One region of the Amphibacillus indicireducens genome, then DNA from elsewhere that is predicted to be linked to it. Evidence: riboswitches for the same ligand, from Rfam matches in the RefSeq annotation. Region 1 holds a riboswitch; each other region holds the start of a gene.

Region 1 (6,056 bases):
TGTTTCTTGATGGTCAGACAAGTAATTTTCAACATAGGTCACTTGACTATTTTCTTCTGCGACGATAATCACGTGGTTAAATAAAGCTAAGTCTTTATCTTCTTGCCAAAAAATCGCTTGTACAGGTGTCTCAATGACGACATTTTTCGGTACATATAAGAAAACTCCACCATTCATTAATGCCGCATGAACAGCTGTTAATTTATGCTCATCTACACTGACAGCTTCATTCATATAATACTTCTGAACTAAGTCTGCGTGTTCTTGCATCGCTGTAAAGATATCGGTAAAAATAACACCCTGATCTTTTAAATCAGCTGATAAAGCTTGGTAACTATTAAATTGATTACGCAAAATCACTAAGTTTTGCTCATCTAATTCTAAATTAACAAACTTTTTAATATGATCTGGGAGATCGACTAGAGCAGAGATTTTTTTAGCTTCTCCTTGGTGTGAAAACGTCGAAAAGTCCCAACGAGTAATCTTTGTTTTATCAGGCTTTGGCATCTCAAGCTTGTCTGCTTGTTTCAATGCGTCAGCGCGAAGTGTCTTCATCCAATCAGGTTCATTATTCTGTTGTGAATATTTTTCAATATAATCTGTCGTGTAGCCTGCCAACATTTCTACTGACATACAATCTCTCCTCTCCTTTAAGCGTCGTGACCAACTGTTTCATCTTCAATTCCTAACTCAGCTTTAATCCACTCATAACCTTCAGCCTCTAAACGTTCAACTAATTCTGCGCCCCCAGACTTAACGACACGCCCTTGCATCATGACATGAACAAAGTCAGGTGTCACATAGTTGAGTAGACGTTGGTAGTGAGTAATAATTAAGCAACCGAAAGCATCACTTCTTAGTTTATTGATTCCTTTAGAAACAACTTTCAATGCATCAATATCAAGTCCTGAGTCAATTTCATCTAAAATACCGATTTTAGGTTTAATCAACATTAATTGAAGAATCTCATTTCGTTTCTTCTCTCCACCTGAGAATCCTTCATTTAAATAACGCTGTGCCATATTTGTATCAATATCTAAAAAGTCCATTGTCTTATCCATCTCTTTGATGAATTTCATTAATGGAATTTCATCGCCTTCTTCACGGTGTGCATTAATAGCTGAACGCAAAAATTCAGATGTCGTTACACCACTAATTTCACTTGGATATTGCATCCCTAAAAATAAGCCAGCTTTTGCTCGCTCATCAACTTCCATTTCTAGCACATCTTCTCCATCCATTAGGATTGAGCCTTTTGTTACTTCATAGTTAGGGTGTCCCATAATTGCAGATGCTAGTGTTGATTTCCCAGTCCCGTTAGGTCCCATAATTGCATGGAATTCGCCACCTTTAACCGTTAAGTTTACCCCTTTTAAAATTTCTTTACCTTCAATTTCTACATGAAGATCTTTAATTTCTAAAGTTGATCCTGCCATCAGCTATACCTCCAAAAGTATTTTTTATTTTAAAGAATAGTAATTAATACCATTCCTAGTTTATTCTCATTACAATCTTATACTATTTAAAATCTAATATCAAGATTAACAACTGAGACTAAACCTCTTTCCACACCGAATCGTATAGAAAGTTTTTGTGTCACTATCTTAACATATTATCGTACTAAAGGCGAAGTGAATTGAGCCAAAATTGTGAAAACAATCTTACGAAATAAAAAGCCCCTTTTATCTAGTTAAAAGGGGCTTTTAAATCTGTGATTCTATTCTCAATCACTGAAGTTAATTGAGCACGATTAATTTAATTGTTGCCTATCGGAATGATTTCTCCACCGTACTGTTGATTAATAAAATCAACAACAACATCAGATTGTAAAATTTCAACAAGCTTTAGTAAATTTTCATTATCTTTATCTTCTGCACGTGCAACGACAATATTGACATATTGAGAATCATCGCCTTCAAAGAATAGCGCATCCTCAGCTGGAGACAAGTCAGCTTCAATTGCATAGTTGGCATTGATCGCGATTAATTTATCTGCTTCATTCTCATATGCCTCAACTAAAAATTCAGGATTCACATCTGGTGAAAATGTTAAGTCATATGGATTATCAACTATATCATCGACTGTTGCTGTTGTTTTTTCAGCGTCTTCAGCTAAAGTAATAAAACCATTTGCTTCAAACAATGATAAGATACGACCATGATCTGGTTCACTTCGACTAATGATCACTTCAGTACCTGGTACAATTTCATCAATACTTGAGATTTCTTTTGAATAGACACCAATCGGTTCAACGTGAACGCCACCAAGATCGACTAAATCATAGCCCTTACTGCTAATTTCACTTGCTAAATATGGACCATGTTGGAAGAAGTTCGCATCCAATTCGCCACGAGATAAATCTTCGTTTGGCAGTGCGTAATCTGTGTACGTTTCTATCACAAGTTCAATACCTTCATCTTTTAAAACATCAACGATTTCTTCAAGAATCTCACCGTGTGGCACACTTGTTGCCCCAACTTTGATCACATTACTCTCACTCTCTGAATCTGAACCTGAATCCCCACCACATGCAACTAAAAATAGACTTGCGACGATAAAAATAATGGCTAATAATCTTTTTCTCATTGTTATCTCCCCTTATTGTTTTTTTATATTAACGTTTATCAATTTTGTTGGTAATCAGATCGCCAATGAATTGAAAAACGAAAACGATAATAATTATGAACACTGTACAAACAAAGACAATATCAAAATCACGTCTGGTAAAGCCATAATAATAAGCATAATCGCCTAATCCACCTGCACCGATCATCCCAGCAACAGCGGTATAGCCAATTAAGGCGATCGTCGTGACCGTTATCCCTGACACGAGAGCAGGCATTGCTTCCTTCAAGAGCACTTTAAAAATAACTGTTGATACTTTTGCCCCCATCGACTCAGCTGCTTCAATCACACCCTTATCAACTTCCCTCAATGCGATCTCAACTAAGCGAGCATAAAAAGGAGCTGCTCCAATGATAAGTGCTGGTAAGGCTGCGTTTGATCCTCTAAATGTTCCAAATAAAAATGTTGTAAATGGCAATAGTAAAATAATTAAAATTGCAAATGGGATTGCTCTAAAAATATTGACAATTGCAGCAACAATAAAATGAAGCTGTTTATTTTCCCATAGTCCATCTGGTGATGTCAAATAAAGGACAAGCCCCAAAATTAACCCAAGAATTAATGTCCCAATCATAGCAATGATCGTCATATATAGTGTTTCACCACTTGCTACAACTAAATCAAGCCAATCAACATTTGGAAATAACTCAGCCATGCTTGATCACCTCCACTTTCACGGTGGTCGATTGAATATAAGTAATTGCTTCATCAACGAGCTGATCATCACCTGTGATATGAACGTATAATGAACCATACGGACCTGCTTGCGTTTGCTTAATGTTGCCTTGCAAAATGTTCAATTCGATCGCAAACTTTTTGGCAACCTGGCTAATCAATGATTGATTCGTCGATTCACCAATAAACTGCAGTTTTAATAGTTTACCAGTCGACACGGATTGCAGTAACGTCTCATCAGTCACTTCTTCATCAGGTTTACCCATCACCTGTTCAACAAATCTTTTCGTTACTTGATGGCTTGGGTTTGAAAATAAATCTAACACTGCACCTTGTTCAACAATCCGACCATTTTCCATTACAGCAACATTGTGGCAAATCTTTTGGATCACATGCATCTCATGCGTAATCAGAATAATTGTTAGACCTAGTTTTTTATTAATATCAACGAGCAGTGATAAGATCGAATCAGTCGTTTCCGGATCTAAGGCAGATGTCGCCTCATCACACAGTAGTAGCTTAGGTCGATTCGCTAATGCACGAGCGATTCCTACACGCTGCTTTTGTCCACCGCTTAATTGTGACGGATAAGCAGCTTCTTTTCCAGTTAGCCCAACGAGATCAATCAATTGTTTGACACGCTCATTTCGTTCCGCTTTTTCAACACCAGCAATCTCTAGTGGAAATGCAATATTCTCACTGACGGTTCTCGACCACAATAAATTAAAATGTTGAAAAATCATTCCGATATCTTGTCGTTTTATTCTTAAATCCTTTTTGTTTAACGTTGTCATTTCTTCACCACCAACAGTAATCGATCCACTAGTTGGTTCTTCTAGACGATTAATTAAACGGACAAATGTGCTTTTTCCTGCCCCACTATAGCCAATCACACCGAAAATCTCACCAGCTTTGATCGTTAGATTGATTTGATCAACGGCATCAATCTGTTCCATCCCCAATTTAAATCGCTTTGACAGTTGGCTTATTTTAATCATTTGACTCCCCCGCTCTATAAAAAATCCTAACAAAAAACGTCTTTCTGTTTTTGAAAGAACAGAAAGACGTTTATCTCTATAATAGTCTTCTTGCTCTCTCATCTACCAAAGTTTTCACTTTGCAGGAATTGGCACCATTTTAAACTTTAACAGTTTAACGGTTGCCGGGTTTCATCGGGCCAGTCCCTCCACCACTCTTAATAAGAGTATCTCGGATTTAATTATCTGTAATCATAGCACTTGATTAGTGCGGTGTCAATTATTTTTTTAAATATATTCACCATGCTATACTATATTTTAATTCTGATCATAAAAAGGTGAAAAAATGAAAGCGCCAAAATTCAGCTTATCCTATCTAGACAAACAAGGAGATTATAGCTTAGAAGATGATTTAGGGAAAGTAATTGTCTTAACATTTTGGACATCATGGTGTCCAGCTTGTGGAGTCGATTTACCACTGAAAGAAAAATTTTATCAAGTAGCAGATCCTGAAAAAATTAAATTTCTTACAATTAATGTTGTCGGTAGAGAACGTGACCCAAGTGATGGAGTTCGTTTTTATCGTGACTTCTTAACTCAACCTTCCTTAGTCGATCGAGGGTTAGAAACGTATCGAGCTTATAATTGCCAGGGGGTACCAACAACCGTGATCATTAATCAAACTGGTGAGATCGTGGAACAATTAACAGATCAAGCGAAACCGATCAAAATTATTGAAGCCATTCGTCCTTTTATTTAATTAAATTAGTTTATAAATCGCTTAATCATTCGATCGGATAAGCTGTATGAGACCACTATATTTAATGGTAAAATAAGCAGTAATGTCAGCACATCTGTCACAATCGACCAAGAGACAATCCCTTTATTGATAATCCGTCTAAAGATAAAAAAGAAAATAAAAAATAGTGCCACTGTTAAAATAAGCTTTAAAATCAAGTGTTTTTTTTCCAACTTAATTACTCCTATCTGAATTGTTAGCTGACTCAGTTATCGATTCAAATTTACATAATATTCAGTGAATCACTCGTGCAGCTAACAAATTTTTTCGTAGTTAAGTGATGTAATGATCGTAGCACCTTTTAAAATACGTGCCAACCGGTCTAATTCTATCTAAATAACTACAAAAAAGAGGCATTGACGTAAAGACTTAGCTTGAGCATTGTGACTCAATCTGTCTCTTCTGTCAATACCACTTTTAGGTATTACTATTATTATTCTTGATCAATGAACCCTTGATATCGTTCAGCTGTTAGGAGTTGATCAAGTTCTTCTTCATTAGTTGCTTCCACGACAATTAACCAACCATTCTCATATGGTGATTCATTAACTAGCTCAGGACTATCCTCGAGCTCTTCATTGACTTCAACAACGACTAATGAAATAGGTGCATATAACTCTGAAACGGTTTTAACCGATTCGACACTACCGAATGTGTCAGTAGCAGCTAGTTGATCACCGACATCTGGCAGTTCAACAAAAACGATGTCTCCGAGCTCATCTTGAGCATGTTCTGTAATACCAACTCTAAACTTGTCGTCCTCTTGCTTAACCCATACATGTTCATTAGAATACTTTAAACCGCTTGGTACACTCATTATGATAGCCTCCTTTTTTATTTCCAACTCTGTTCAAACTGATCTTCTTTAAATCCTAACGTTACCTTTTCACCATCAAAAGCCAGTGGACGTTTGATTAACATACCATCTGATGCTAGCAGATTAACCTTTTCTTCATCGGTCATTTCTGCTAACTTATCTT
Region 2 (6,056 bases), on a different contig from region 1:
TATGAATAATCTAGGTTGTATTATCATATTTATTCCCGTTCTCTCAGAAAATAAAACGGATCTTCTTAAATGACTAGATTATGTATGTAATACCCCGATGATTTTCACTCTGGATCAGGGAATAACGACGAGCATTATAATCAAAATAAAAAAGGTAAGAGTTCATTATTATTGAACTCTTACCATCTAGCAGATGAAATATGCGACACTCCTGCGGGAACAAATGGCTTCGGTGGGACGAGTAACCGCAGTCCCAGCACGAGTCCGAAGATCCACTAATTAAAGCGATTTTTGCTTTAATTAGTTAGCTGAGGCCGTGCCCGCGGAAAGGGAGTATATTTCAGCTGCGGTAGTTAAAGTGCTTCTTTACTTATAATTAATCATGCTTAGGGTTGGCGCGGACTTGTTTGGCTGCGCCGAATAGGCATTGATCTTCAACGTAAAATTGATTATTTTCTTCTGCTTGTGCCTTCAATGCGCTATAGTCATCTTTTGTTCTAAACCAAACGAGCTTTGCGTCAGCTGGTAACTGATCAATTACACTCGGATCAGACACAAACAATAAATCAATCGGTTGGTCATTAGCCGCTAAATCAGTAAATTTAAAGCCTAAGTTAGCGAGTTTTTTCAAGCAATTATGTTTTGACTGATCGCCCGCAACGACAATATTCTTCGGACGAATGCCACCATCTTCACGAGCAAACGGTGAGTCAAGCACCCAACGAACAGCATCATCAAGTGTTGGCTTGATTGTTGGTTCTGTATCAGTTGCTTTTGCGATTGCTTGATCCAAGTCAGCAACAATATCATCAAAGCTCTCCAAACCAACAGATAAACGAATGAGTGATTCAGATACACCACTCGCTTTTAATCCTTCCGCGTCAAGCTGTTGGTGTGTTGTTGAAGCTGGATGAATGATTAATGATTTTGCATCGCCAACGTTGGCAACGTGAGAGAACAATTCAATGTTATCAATCACTTTTCGACCAACTTCACGACCACCTTTCACACCAAAGGTAATAATTGAACCATACGTATCAATTAAATATTTTTTCGCTAACTCATGAGAAGGATGTGACTCTAGACCTGGATAATTGACCCACTCAACTTCTGGATGGTTAACTAAATATTGAGCAACCTTTTCAGTATTTTCTGAATGTCGCTTCACTCTTAAATTAAGTGTCTCAAGTCCTTGTAAGAAATAAAAGGCATTTTGTGGACTTAGAGCTGGACCGATATCACGCAATAATTGAACGCGTAATTTCAAAGCAAAAGCAGCTGGACCTACATCTGTACCAAATCGAACACCGTGGTATGACTCATCTGGTTCAGTGAAACCAGGGAACCGTCCGTTAGTCCAATCGAAACGACCAGCATCAACAACAATTCCACCAATTGACGTACCATGACCACCAATCCATTTTGTTGCAGAGTGAATCACGACATCTGCACCCCATTTAATTGGTTTAGCGCCATAAGGTGAAGCAAATGTATTATCAATTAGTAATGGAATGCCATTTTCATGTGCGATATCAGCAACTGCCTCAATATCAAATACATGTAAAGAAGGGTTCGTAATCGTCTCAGCAAAAATCGCTTTCGTCTTATCCGTGATCGCAGCTCTGAAGTTCTCTGGATCTGTTCCATCAACAAACACAACATTGATGCCATACTTAGGTAAAGTTTGCTTAAATAAATTATAAGTTCCACCATAAAGATTACTATCGGTAATGATTTCATCGCCTGTACCGGCAATATTAAAAATCGCTAACGTAATTGCTGACATTCCTGAAGCAGTAGCCACTGCACCAACACCATCTTCTAAAAGCGCCACACGCTGCTCAAATGCATCAAGCGTCGGGTTCATAATCCGCGAATAAATATTACCCGGCTCAGCTAAAGCGAACAAATTTTGCGCATGCTCCGTATCACGAAACACGTAAGAAGTAGTTTGGTAGATCGGTACAGCACGCGATTGAGTTGTCGGATCAACCTGTTGTCCCCCATGAATTAATTGCGTTTCTACACCAGTCGAGCGAAAATTACTTTTTGTCATTTTGAATCTCCTCCTCTAATTGTGTATGTATAACTTTATTTATTAGAAAACTTGGCATTCGCCAAGCCTTTAGGCGAATGCTTTAGTTGCACTTATGTAGTAAGAAAGTTGTTATACTTTCTTATCTACCAAAAAAACCTCTCCTTAGGTAAGAAGAGGTTTGCGGTGTCTTAGCCTCGTCTTATCTGCCAGATTAATAATCTGTAGGATTTAGCACCTTTCTTTCACGTAGGTTGCCGGGCTTCACAGGGCCTATTCCCTCAGCCACTCTTGATAAGCGCTATACATATTATTAAGGATTATAGAGTAGATTTTCTCATCCGTCAAGTGATTTTTTAAAAAATTTAAACTATTTAGACAAATTAACATTTATTTAACCCAATGCATAAATTAATTGAAGATAGGAGTGTGAGGAAAATGACCGAACATGATCAGGACTTTATGAAAATCGCCCGCGACTGGGTCAAAAAAATGGATAGCCTATTTCAGCGCTATCCCGATGACAGTTTGCTTGCATCGATCGACCAATTTTTTCAAAACAGACAAATTCCCACTTATGTTAAAAACACCGATCAGGAATGGATTGTCACATATCAATTACCCGGCATCAGCAAAGACCGAATCCAACTCTTAATTAGAGACAACCGACTAATCGTCCGCGTCACAGAAGACAAACACCAAGAAATAAAAGACGACCAAAGAGATTACTACCAATCAAAACAATTCCATCGCGCTCGCGAAAGCATCATCAACCTTCCAGGCACGATTATCCCATCAACATTACAAGCAGATTTTCAGCAAGGCTTACTTAAAGTAAAAGCCAAGAAACAAGTGATTAAAAAAAGAGACCTATCAATTGATTAGTCAAAAATTCACCCACTCAATTGGGTGATTCGCTTTTGATTTACGTCCTTACGGCGATCAAAAGCGTTTTTTTCTTTAAAACAAATGAAAATAGTGAACATTTATTGAGTGGTGTGGTATATTATGTATGAATAGTGATGGGAGGAGAAATACATTGGGGATTACTGAACTTATTTTTATTTTTAACTTTCTCTTAGTCATTGTGTTGGTGTTTCTTGAACACAGAAATCCAACCTCGACTTGGGCTTGGATTCTTGTCATTACGTTTGTACCGATTTTTGGTTTTTTCCTCTATTTAGTTTTTGGCCGAAAACTGAGTCGAAAAAAGCTGTTTATTTGGGATAACAAAAGTAAATTAGGCGTCAAAAAAGCAGTCGAAAATCAACTGCAATTACTTGATGAAGGAAGTTTTCCAATCCGGGAGCTTTACCAAGATAATATCGATTTATTTTACTTACATCTACGCAACAACGATGCAATCTTGACTCAAGAAAATGACGTCGAGATTTTTAATGATGGACAGGCAAAGTTTGATCAGCTGATCAAGGATTTAGTTGCGGCAGAGGACCACATTCATATTCAATATTACATCTATCGAGATGATAACTTAGGCCGAAAAATTGCCGATGTTCTAAAGCTGAAAGCCAAGGAAGGCGTATCCGTTCGCTTTTTGTATGATGATTTTGGCTCACGAAAATTGAGTCAACAATTTATTTGGGAATTGAAAAAAGCGGGTGTCATCGTTGAGGCATTTTTCCCGTCATTAATTCCAAAAGTCAATTTTAAGATTAACTACCGAAATCATCGTAAAGTCGTTGTGATTGATGGGAAAATTGGCTATATCGGTGGATTTAATGTCGGCGATGAGTATCTCGGAAAAGTTAAGAAGTACGGATACTGGCGCGACACACATTTACGGATCGTCGGGGAATCCGTCCGTAGCATCCAAACTCGCTTTATTTTAGACTGGAATCAAGCATCGAAGCACCAACTGATCCTCTATGATTCAGCCTATTATCGAGCAGAACCACAAGGAAACGTCGGAATGCAAATTGTTTCAAGTGGCCCGGACTCAGACTGGGAGCAAATCAAATATGGTTACATCAAATTGTTGATGGAAGCGGAAGACTATGTTTACATTCAGACACCATACTTTATCCCAGACGAAAGTCTTGCCGACGCCGTAAAAATCGCTGCCCTATCCGGCATCGATGTCCGAATTATGATCCCGAATAAACCAGACCACCCATTCGTTTACTGGGCGACATATTCCTATATTGGCAACATGCTCGAAGCTGGCGCAAAAGTTTATATTTATCAAAATGGCTTCCTCCACGCCAAAACAATTATGGTCGATGGAAAAATCGCCTCAGTCGGAACCGCAAACATCGACGTCCGAAGCTTCCGATTGAACTTTGAGGTCAACGCCTTTCTCTACAGCGAAGAAGTCACTCAACGCCTGCTTGCACACTTTGAAGAGGATATGTCAAAATCTGATCTACTCACATTAGAAGCATACCAACAAAGATCGCTCTGGATAAAAATCAAAGAATCAATCGCCCGATTGATTTCACCAATTTTATAAAAAACTCACCACAACAGATGGAGCAACTAAGTTTGCTTCATCTGTTTTAGCTTGAGAGAGGAACAAGTGCACATTTCAACTAAGTTGTGCACAAATCATTGAACTTGTGCATATTTCAGTTAAGATGTGCATAAATCACCGAATTTGTGCATATTTCAGCCAAGATGTGCACAAATCACCGAACTTGTGCATATTTCAGCTAAGATGTGCATAAATCACCGAACTTGTGCACATTTCAGCTAAGATGTGCATAAATCACCGAACTTGTGCATATTTCAGTTAAGATGTGCACATTCATCGAATTCGTCTGTATTTTCTCTAACTTGTCTGCAATTTCCTCAATCAAATGATTAATTATAAAATTTGTTCGAATAACGTGTCTGTATTATACTAGCAAGAGAAGCGGGGGATCGTTAGATGGAGATTTTAGCAATTGAAAACTTAACTAAGACGTATGGAGAAAAAACGTTATTTAATCAACTATCTTTTTCAATCCAAAATCGCGATCGCATTGGAATTGTTGGTGTGAATGGGACGGGGAAGTCGACGCTGTTAAAGGTGATTGCCGGAATAGAGGATCGTGATCATGGGGCACTCAACCATGCGCGTGATTTTAAGATTGCCTATTTATCACAAGAGCCAAATCTGAACCATGACCGAACAGTGTTGGCTGAGATTTTTGCTGGTGAATCAGAAGTGATGACGATTCTTCGTGAGTATGAACAAGCGTTGTTCAACTTAGGTAAAAATCCAACCGATCCAGATGCACAAGTAGCGTTTACAAAGATGCAAACAAAAATGGATCAACAGGACGCGTGGGATGCTGCGACGACGGCAAAAACAATTTTGACGAAATTGGGAATTGATCAATTTGATCAAAAAATCAACACTTTATCTGGAGGACAACAGAAACGAGTCGCCTTAGCAAAAGCGCTCGTCCAGCCAGCACATCTGCTGATTCTTGATGAGCCGACGAACCACCTAGATCACGAGTCAATTGAGTGGTTGGAGAAATTTTTACCGACTTATCAAGGGGCGGTTATGCTCGTGACGCACGATCGGTATTTTCTCAATCGGGTGACAACGAAAATTTATGAGCTTGATCTCGGTCAGCTCTATCAATATACTGGAAATTATGAAACATACTTAACAAAAAAAGCAGAACGACTCGAATTAGCAAAGCAAGATGAACAGAAGCACGCCAATGTGTTGAGAAGTGAAATGGCCTGGCTCAAACGAGGGGCACGTGCTCGCTCGACTAAACAAAAAGCTAGAATTGAGCGGATTGGTGAGATGCAAACAAAAACGTTCGCGACAGATCAATCGGAGCTCGAATTCGGTGTTGGTTCAACACGATTAGGAAAAAAAGTGCTCGAATTGCACAACATTTCAAAAAGCTACGATGCGAACAAATTAATCACTGATTTCTCATTTTTAATCAAACCTGGTGACCGAATCGGGATTGTCGGTGCGAATGGTACCGGTAAATCGACGTTACTGAACCTGATTGCCGAACGAATCACTCCTGATCAAGGAGAAATTGAAACAGGT
Region 3 (6,056 bases), on a different contig from region 1:
CCGAGCAAGAAGCACAATATGCCGTCGATCAAATCGAAACAGACTGGAACAAAAACGCACTCAAATCAGCCGAAACATACTCCGACATCATGCACATGTCGAAAGCCAACATCTACGACCAACTGATCTCAGACTACGGCGACCAATTTACCGAGCAAGAAGCACAATACGCGATCGACAACATCAAAGCAGACTGGAACGAAAACGCCCTAAAATCAGCCAAAGTCTACCAAGAAATGATGAACATGTCCAACGACGCGATCAAAGACCAACTGACCTCAGAATATGGCGACCAATTCACCGAACAAGAAGCACAATACGCAATTGATCACTTAGATTAATATGTTTTTTTCGTGAAAAATTCACCTGAGTTTTACCCAGAAAAAAGCCAGACCTTGAGCACTCGATTGAATGGCGATCGCTCAGGTCTGGCCTTATTTTGCTTAAAATAGTTATGCTTGATCGCTGAAAAGAACGCCACCAACCGCATACTCGGATTTTTCCATATCCTCCAAAAAGACAACGACCTTTTCACGAGAAGCTCCAGTCGTTTCAACAACTGCATCGGTTACTTTTTCAACGCAAGCACGCTTTTGTTCATCAGTGCGGCCTGCTAACATTTTTATTGTCACATATGGCATTACGATTTACTCCTTTTTTTCCGTTAATGATAGTTACAATTCAGGTCACAGAGCTTAATTCCCCCACACCTCTTTAGCAATCTTAACAATATGTTCAAGCTTGTTCCACTGATCATCCTCAGTCAAAATATTCCCATGATGCGTCGAAGCAAAACCACACTGTGGACTCAAACACAGTTGATCTAACGGCACATACTTCGCCGCTTCATTGATCCGCGCTTTGATTAACTCAGGATCCTCAAGTTCACCGTTTTTTGACGTCACTAAACCAAGCACCACTTTCGCCCCACCGTTTGGAATATGAGCTAACGGTTCAAAATCACCAGACCGCTCATCATCATACTCCAAGAAAAAGCCATCAACCTTTTCCTTAGCAAATACAGTCGGCGCAATCAGCTGATAACTCCCCGAAAATGCATACGTCGACTGGTAATTGCCACGACAAATATGTGTCGTCACTTGTAAATCTTCAGGCTTATCAACCAGAATCTCATTAATTACTCGAACAGCTAATTCAATTAAATAATCACGCTTGTAAGGTCCACTATCAAAATCAATCTCTGGCGAAGTAAGCACGGCTAAATAAACATCGTCAATTTGTAAATAGCGAACACCTGCATCGTAAAAAGCTTGAATCGCATCCCGGTACGCCTGAATAATATCTTTCGCATAAGATTCATAGTCTGGATAAATTTCATTATTAATAATATCAACATGGAACAGTTGATTCGGACTTGGAATCGTTTGTTTAGCAACCGCCCGACCATCAACAATCTGATTCAACACCTTAAAATCATCAATAAACGGATGATCCGGATTAAACGAAATTTTTCCTATATTACGAACATCATAAGGCTCCGTTTCAACACCCTCAAAAAAATAACCATGATCAGGAACATACCCCTCAAAACCATTCAAATTTTCCAGAAAATCAATATGCCACCAATCCCGACGAAACTCACCATCCGTCACAACATCCAACCCAACCTCAATCTGCTTATCAACAACCCGCTTCACTTCCTCAAGCTCAACCTGCTTCAACTCAGCCAACTCAATTTTCCCCGCCTGATAATCCCGCCGAGCCTTTTTTAACCGCTCAGGCCGCAACAAACTCCCAACATGATCCGCATGAAATGGCGCTTTAACCGTCACAACTAATCCCTACCTTCTTAATTTTTAATTGATTAATAAAAAACTCTCCCCACAAATATAAAAAAGACCTTCTAAGAAGAAAGTCTTTACCTGTAAAGAGACATCCTTCTTATCTTCAAGGCACACGCCTATCTGGAATTAGCACCGTTCCTTTTAAAAAGGTGGTTGCTGAGACATCACAGGGCCAATCCCTCCGCCTCTCTCGATAAGAAATATTTATGATAAAATTTTAACTAACCTTAACCTGCGCAGGTTAAATTATTATTATCTTATGCCACTCACGTGAAAATAGCAAGCCTTTTTAAAAAAATTCAGAAAATAGACACTAATAATTCCTCCACCTACTCAATCCCAATATGTCCAACCACCTAACCGTTACCTGTTTATAGACTTCACACGAGTGAGGACACGATTAGCACCTATTCGTTAGAGATCAACCAGATTCAAAGACGGATTTCTGACGATTAGCTCCTATTCGTTAGAAATCAACCAGATTCAAAAACGGATTTCTGACGATTAGCTCCTATTCGTTAGAAATCAACCAGATTCAAAGACGGATTTCTGACGATTAGCTCCTATTCGTTAGAAATCAACCAGTTTCAAAGACGGATTTCTGACGATTAGCTCCTATTCGTTAGAAATCAACCTGATTCAAAGACGGATTTCTGACGATTAACCCCTATTCGTTAGAGATCAACCAAATTCAAAGACGGATTTCTGACGATTAGCTCCTATTCGTTAGAGATCAACCAGATTCAAAGACGGATTTCTGACGATTAGCTCCTATTCATTAGAGATCAACCAGATTCAAAGACGGATTTCTGACGATTAGCACCTATTCATTAGAGATCAACCAGATTCAAAAGCGGATATCTAACGATTAACTCCAAATCTCCAAACTGACAACCACCACAGCCTTACCAAATAAAAAAAGCACCCCATCACACTACCGACAAGGTGCCCTAACTCTTCAAATTAATCTCGACTAAATAAATCCCGCGTATAAACTTTATCCTTCACATCTTTAAGCTCATCAGTCAGTCGATTCGCAACAATCACATCTGCAACCTGCTTAAACTCATCAAGATCCTTCACCACACGCGAATTATAAAAATCATCTTCCTCTAGGACAGGCTCATAAACAACAACCTCGACACCTTTGCCCTTAATCCGCTTCATCACACCCTGAATCGCCGACGCTCTAAAATTATCCGAACCCGTCTTCATCGTCAAACGGTAAATTCCAACAACTTTCGGATTACTTGCTAACACACTATCCGCAATATGATCCTTCCGCGTACTATTTGAATCCACAATCGCCCGAATAATATTGTTCGGCACATCCTCGTAATTTGCCAGCAACTGCTTCGTATCCTTCGGCAAGCAATACCCACCATAACCAAACGACGGATTATTATAATGCGAACCAATCCGCGGATCTAGACCAACACCCTCAATAATCTGCTTCGTATTTAACCCACGCACTTCCGCATAAGTATCCAACTCATTAAAGAACGCCACACGTAAACCAAGATACGTATTCGCAAACAACTTAATCGCTTCCGCCTCAGTCGAATCGGTAAACAACACATCAATATCTTCTTTCTCCGCCCCCTCAACAAGCAGATCAGCAAACCGACGCGCACGCTCTGAATCCTCACCCAAAATAATCCGCGATGGATAAAGATTATCATAAAGCGCCTGCCCCTCACGCAAAAACTCAGGAGAGAAAATAATATTATCAACACCATACTTCTCGCGAATCTCCAACGTATACCCAACAGGAACCGTCGACTTAATAATCATCGTCGCCCCCGGATTAATCTCAAGGACGTCCTCAATCACTGCTTCAACCGAACTCGTATCAAAAAAATGCTTCTCCTCATCGTAATTCGTCGGCGTCGAAATCACAACATACTCCGCACCCCGATACGCCTCTTCCGGACTCAACGTCGCCGTCAAATCCAACTCCTTCTCCGCAAAAAAACGCTCAATCTCAGCATCACCAATCGGAGAAACCCGCTGATTAATCAACTCAACCTTCTCCGCAATCACATCAAGCGCAAACACCTGATGATTCTGCGCAAGCAAAACCGCATTCGACAAACCAACATAACCCGTCCCCGCAACTGCAATTTTCATATGTACACCTTCACTTTCTTATTTTTTGTGTGAAAAATTCACCCAACAAACGTTGATGAACATTCAGTAACACTACAAAATGGTAGCCTATCTTTAGCTAATGAACTATATTTTAACATATTCACATTGTTAAGACTAGCACAACTAATCCTACTTATAAGTCTATGAAACATTAAATCAATTCACCATTTTCATAGATACTTTACCAATTGCCCCTGCTACAAAACCATGCTATATTATAGCTAGAACCTTCAACCAGACCCCACATCATAACCTACAAGGATGTGATCCAATGGCAACCACGCCACTACTCATCAAAGAAAAATCCCAAGAATCGACCCACACAAAACATGATCAACTGTACAAAGAGTTAATCGGCACTTTTTTTGAAGAATTTCTCGAAGTCTTTTTCCCGGACGTTCACAAGGAAATTGACTTTCGAAAAATCAAACCATTATCCGAAGAAGTCTATACGAATATGTTAGATGGTGATACAAGAAGGCTCGATCTTGTGATTGAAACAAAGCTAAAAAATTCCGACGTTGTGATTATTGTGCATATCGAACCTCAAAGCTATCGACAACCCGACTTTAATAAACGCATGTACCATTATTTTAGTATGCTGTTCAACAAGTACAAAAAACCAATTATTCCAATTGCCGTTTTCAATCTTGACCAACAACCAGAGGAAAGCCAGTATACAATAGATTTCGACTTTTTCCACGTACTCACATTTAATTATTTAACTTTACACCTACGAAAACAAAACTGGCGTGACTATATTCACTCAGACAATCCAATTGCTGCGGCATTACTAAGTGAGATGGGATATAAGGATGAAGAACGAATCGAAGTTAAAAAGGAATTTTTACGAATGATTACCCGAATGCAACTAAACCCCGCCAAACAAAAATGACTATACGGATTTTTTGAATCTTATTTAAAGCTAACAGCTGAAGAGGAGGAACAATTAATGAACGAAGTAGACAAATTGCCAGAAGCAGACAAGATTTTCGAACTGACCGTTTCATACGAAGAGAAAGGGAAAGAAATCGGGAAATAGATTGGGAAAGAAATCGGCAAACAAGAAGTGGCGATTGAAATGCTCAAAAAAGAACTGGATCTGAATCTAATTGCAGAAGTTACACACCTAGATATTGAGGAACTTAAGAAATTAAAGCAAGAACTGACATAGACACAATAAAAAAAGGGGTTATTTAAAAAAGTCGATTGCTAATCTGGCTGATTAATTCAATTACCTTCTCTTAAACTAACAACTAAATTATCATACTCATTAGCAACTATTGGTCTTCGTATCTAATATTTATTTAAATAAGAATTAAGGAGAATTTTTATGGAAGAATTTAATATTTTATCGGAAGCTGAGATGGTTTTACAATTGCCAATATCTTATGAAGAGAAAGGGAAAAAGATCGGAAAAAAGATTGGCAAAGATATTGGTATAGAAATTGGAATGGAAATAGGAAAAGCTATTGGTATAGAAATTGGTTTTGAACAAGGAAAGGTTACGGAGAGAAAGATTGTAACAAAGGAAATTGTAATTGCAATGTTAAATAGAGAAATTGATTTAGATATTATATCTGAAGTCACTCATCTAGATATTGAAGTCATAAAAAAAATAACGAATAAATAAAGGATGACTTTAGAATTAAGAAGATTTGTAGACTGAAATAACTACATTAAATTATAGAACAAATAGAAAGGAATGACTTTCTTATGAATGAGCCCAATAAATTGCTAGAAGATGAGAAGATAATTGAAATAGCAATTTATTATGAAGAGAAAGGAAAAGAAATAGGCGAAGAAATTGGCTATAGAAAAGTTGCTCTTAACATGTTGAAAAAAAATATTGATTTAAACTTTATTGCTGAAGTTACAAACCTAGAGATTCACGATGTTAAAAAATTACAAAAACATTGCATCTGAATTAGCCCGAATTAATCATATTACAGGTCGTCATCTGAAAATACTTCGCGTTCCGCGGGGGATGGCCGCAGCTAACTTTTTAAGCGAGTGCAAACATGTAAAAAAAGGAATTAATTTAATCATCACTACTTTTTTTCAATAAACGATGAATAATTAAGAATTAGTTATGTTATA

Evidence for each region. A riboswitch is a leader RNA that binds a small molecule or an ion and turns the genes downstream of it on or off. The one in region 1 is predicted to bind S-adenosylmethionine.
Region 2: it holds a riboswitch for S-adenosylmethionine, as region 1 does, so the genes downstream of both, ABD814_RS11950 (O-acetylhomoserine aminocarboxypropyltransferase/cysteine synthase family protein) here and ABD814_RS06220 (methionine ABC transporter ATP-binding protein) in region 1, are expected to answer to the same signal.
Region 3: it holds a riboswitch for S-adenosylmethionine, as region 1 does, so the genes downstream of both, ABD814_RS01360 (5-methyltetrahydropteroyltriglutamate--homocysteine S-methyltransferase) here and ABD814_RS06220 (methionine ABC transporter ATP-binding protein) in region 1, are expected to answer to the same signal.

What each region holds. Positions count from the first base shown of each region.
Region 1 is NZ_BAABDL010000067.1:37,622-43,677, reverse strand. Features, by position in the region: gene sufD (Fe-S cluster assembly protein SufD) at 1-633, opposite strand, end outside; gene sufC (Fe-S cluster assembly ATPase SufC) at 651-1,436, opposite strand; gene ABD814_RS06230 (MetQ/NlpA family ABC transporter substrate-binding protein) at 1,756-2,586, opposite strand; gene ABD814_RS06225 (methionine ABC transporter permease) at 2,615-3,280, opposite strand; gene ABD814_RS06220 (methionine ABC transporter ATP-binding protein) at 3,273-4,298, opposite strand; SAM riboswitch class I at 4,394-4,505, opposite strand; gene ABD814_RS06215 (TlpA family protein disulfide reductase) at 4,624-5,037, shown strand; gene ABD814_RS06210 (hypothetical protein) at 5,043-5,249, opposite strand; gene gcvH (glycine cleavage system protein GcvH) at 5,510-5,893, opposite strand; gene ABD814_RS06200 (arsenate reductase family protein) at 5,911-6,056, opposite strand, start outside.
Region 2 is NZ_BAABDL010000131.1:20,157-26,212, reverse strand. Features, by position in the region: gene ABD814_RS11950 (O-acetylhomoserine aminocarboxypropyltransferase/cysteine synthase family protein) at 377-2,056, opposite strand; SAM riboswitch class I at 2,235-2,336, opposite strand; gene ABD814_RS11945 (Hsp20/alpha crystallin family protein) at 2,474-2,920, shown strand; gene cls (cardiolipin synthase) at 3,075-4,505, shown strand; gene ABD814_RS11935 (ABC-F family ATP-binding cassette domain-containing protein) at 4,923-6,056, shown strand, end outside.
Region 3 is NZ_BAABDL010000014.1:96,123-102,178, forward strand. Features, by position in the region: gene ABD814_RS01350 (Ltp family lipoprotein) at 1-341, shown strand, start outside; gene ABD814_RS01355 (2-hydroxymuconate tautomerase) at 453-641, opposite strand; gene ABD814_RS01360 (5-methyltetrahydropteroyltriglutamate--homocysteine S-methyltransferase) at 696-1,793, opposite strand; SAM riboswitch class I at 1,900-2,005, opposite strand; gene ABD814_RS01365 (nucleotide sugar dehydrogenase) at 2,769-3,935, opposite strand; gene ABD814_RS01370 (RpnC/YadD family protein) at 4,228-4,851, shown strand; gene ABD814_RS01375 (hypothetical protein) at 5,290-5,589, shown strand; gene ABD814_RS01380 (hypothetical protein) at 5,691-5,882, shown strand.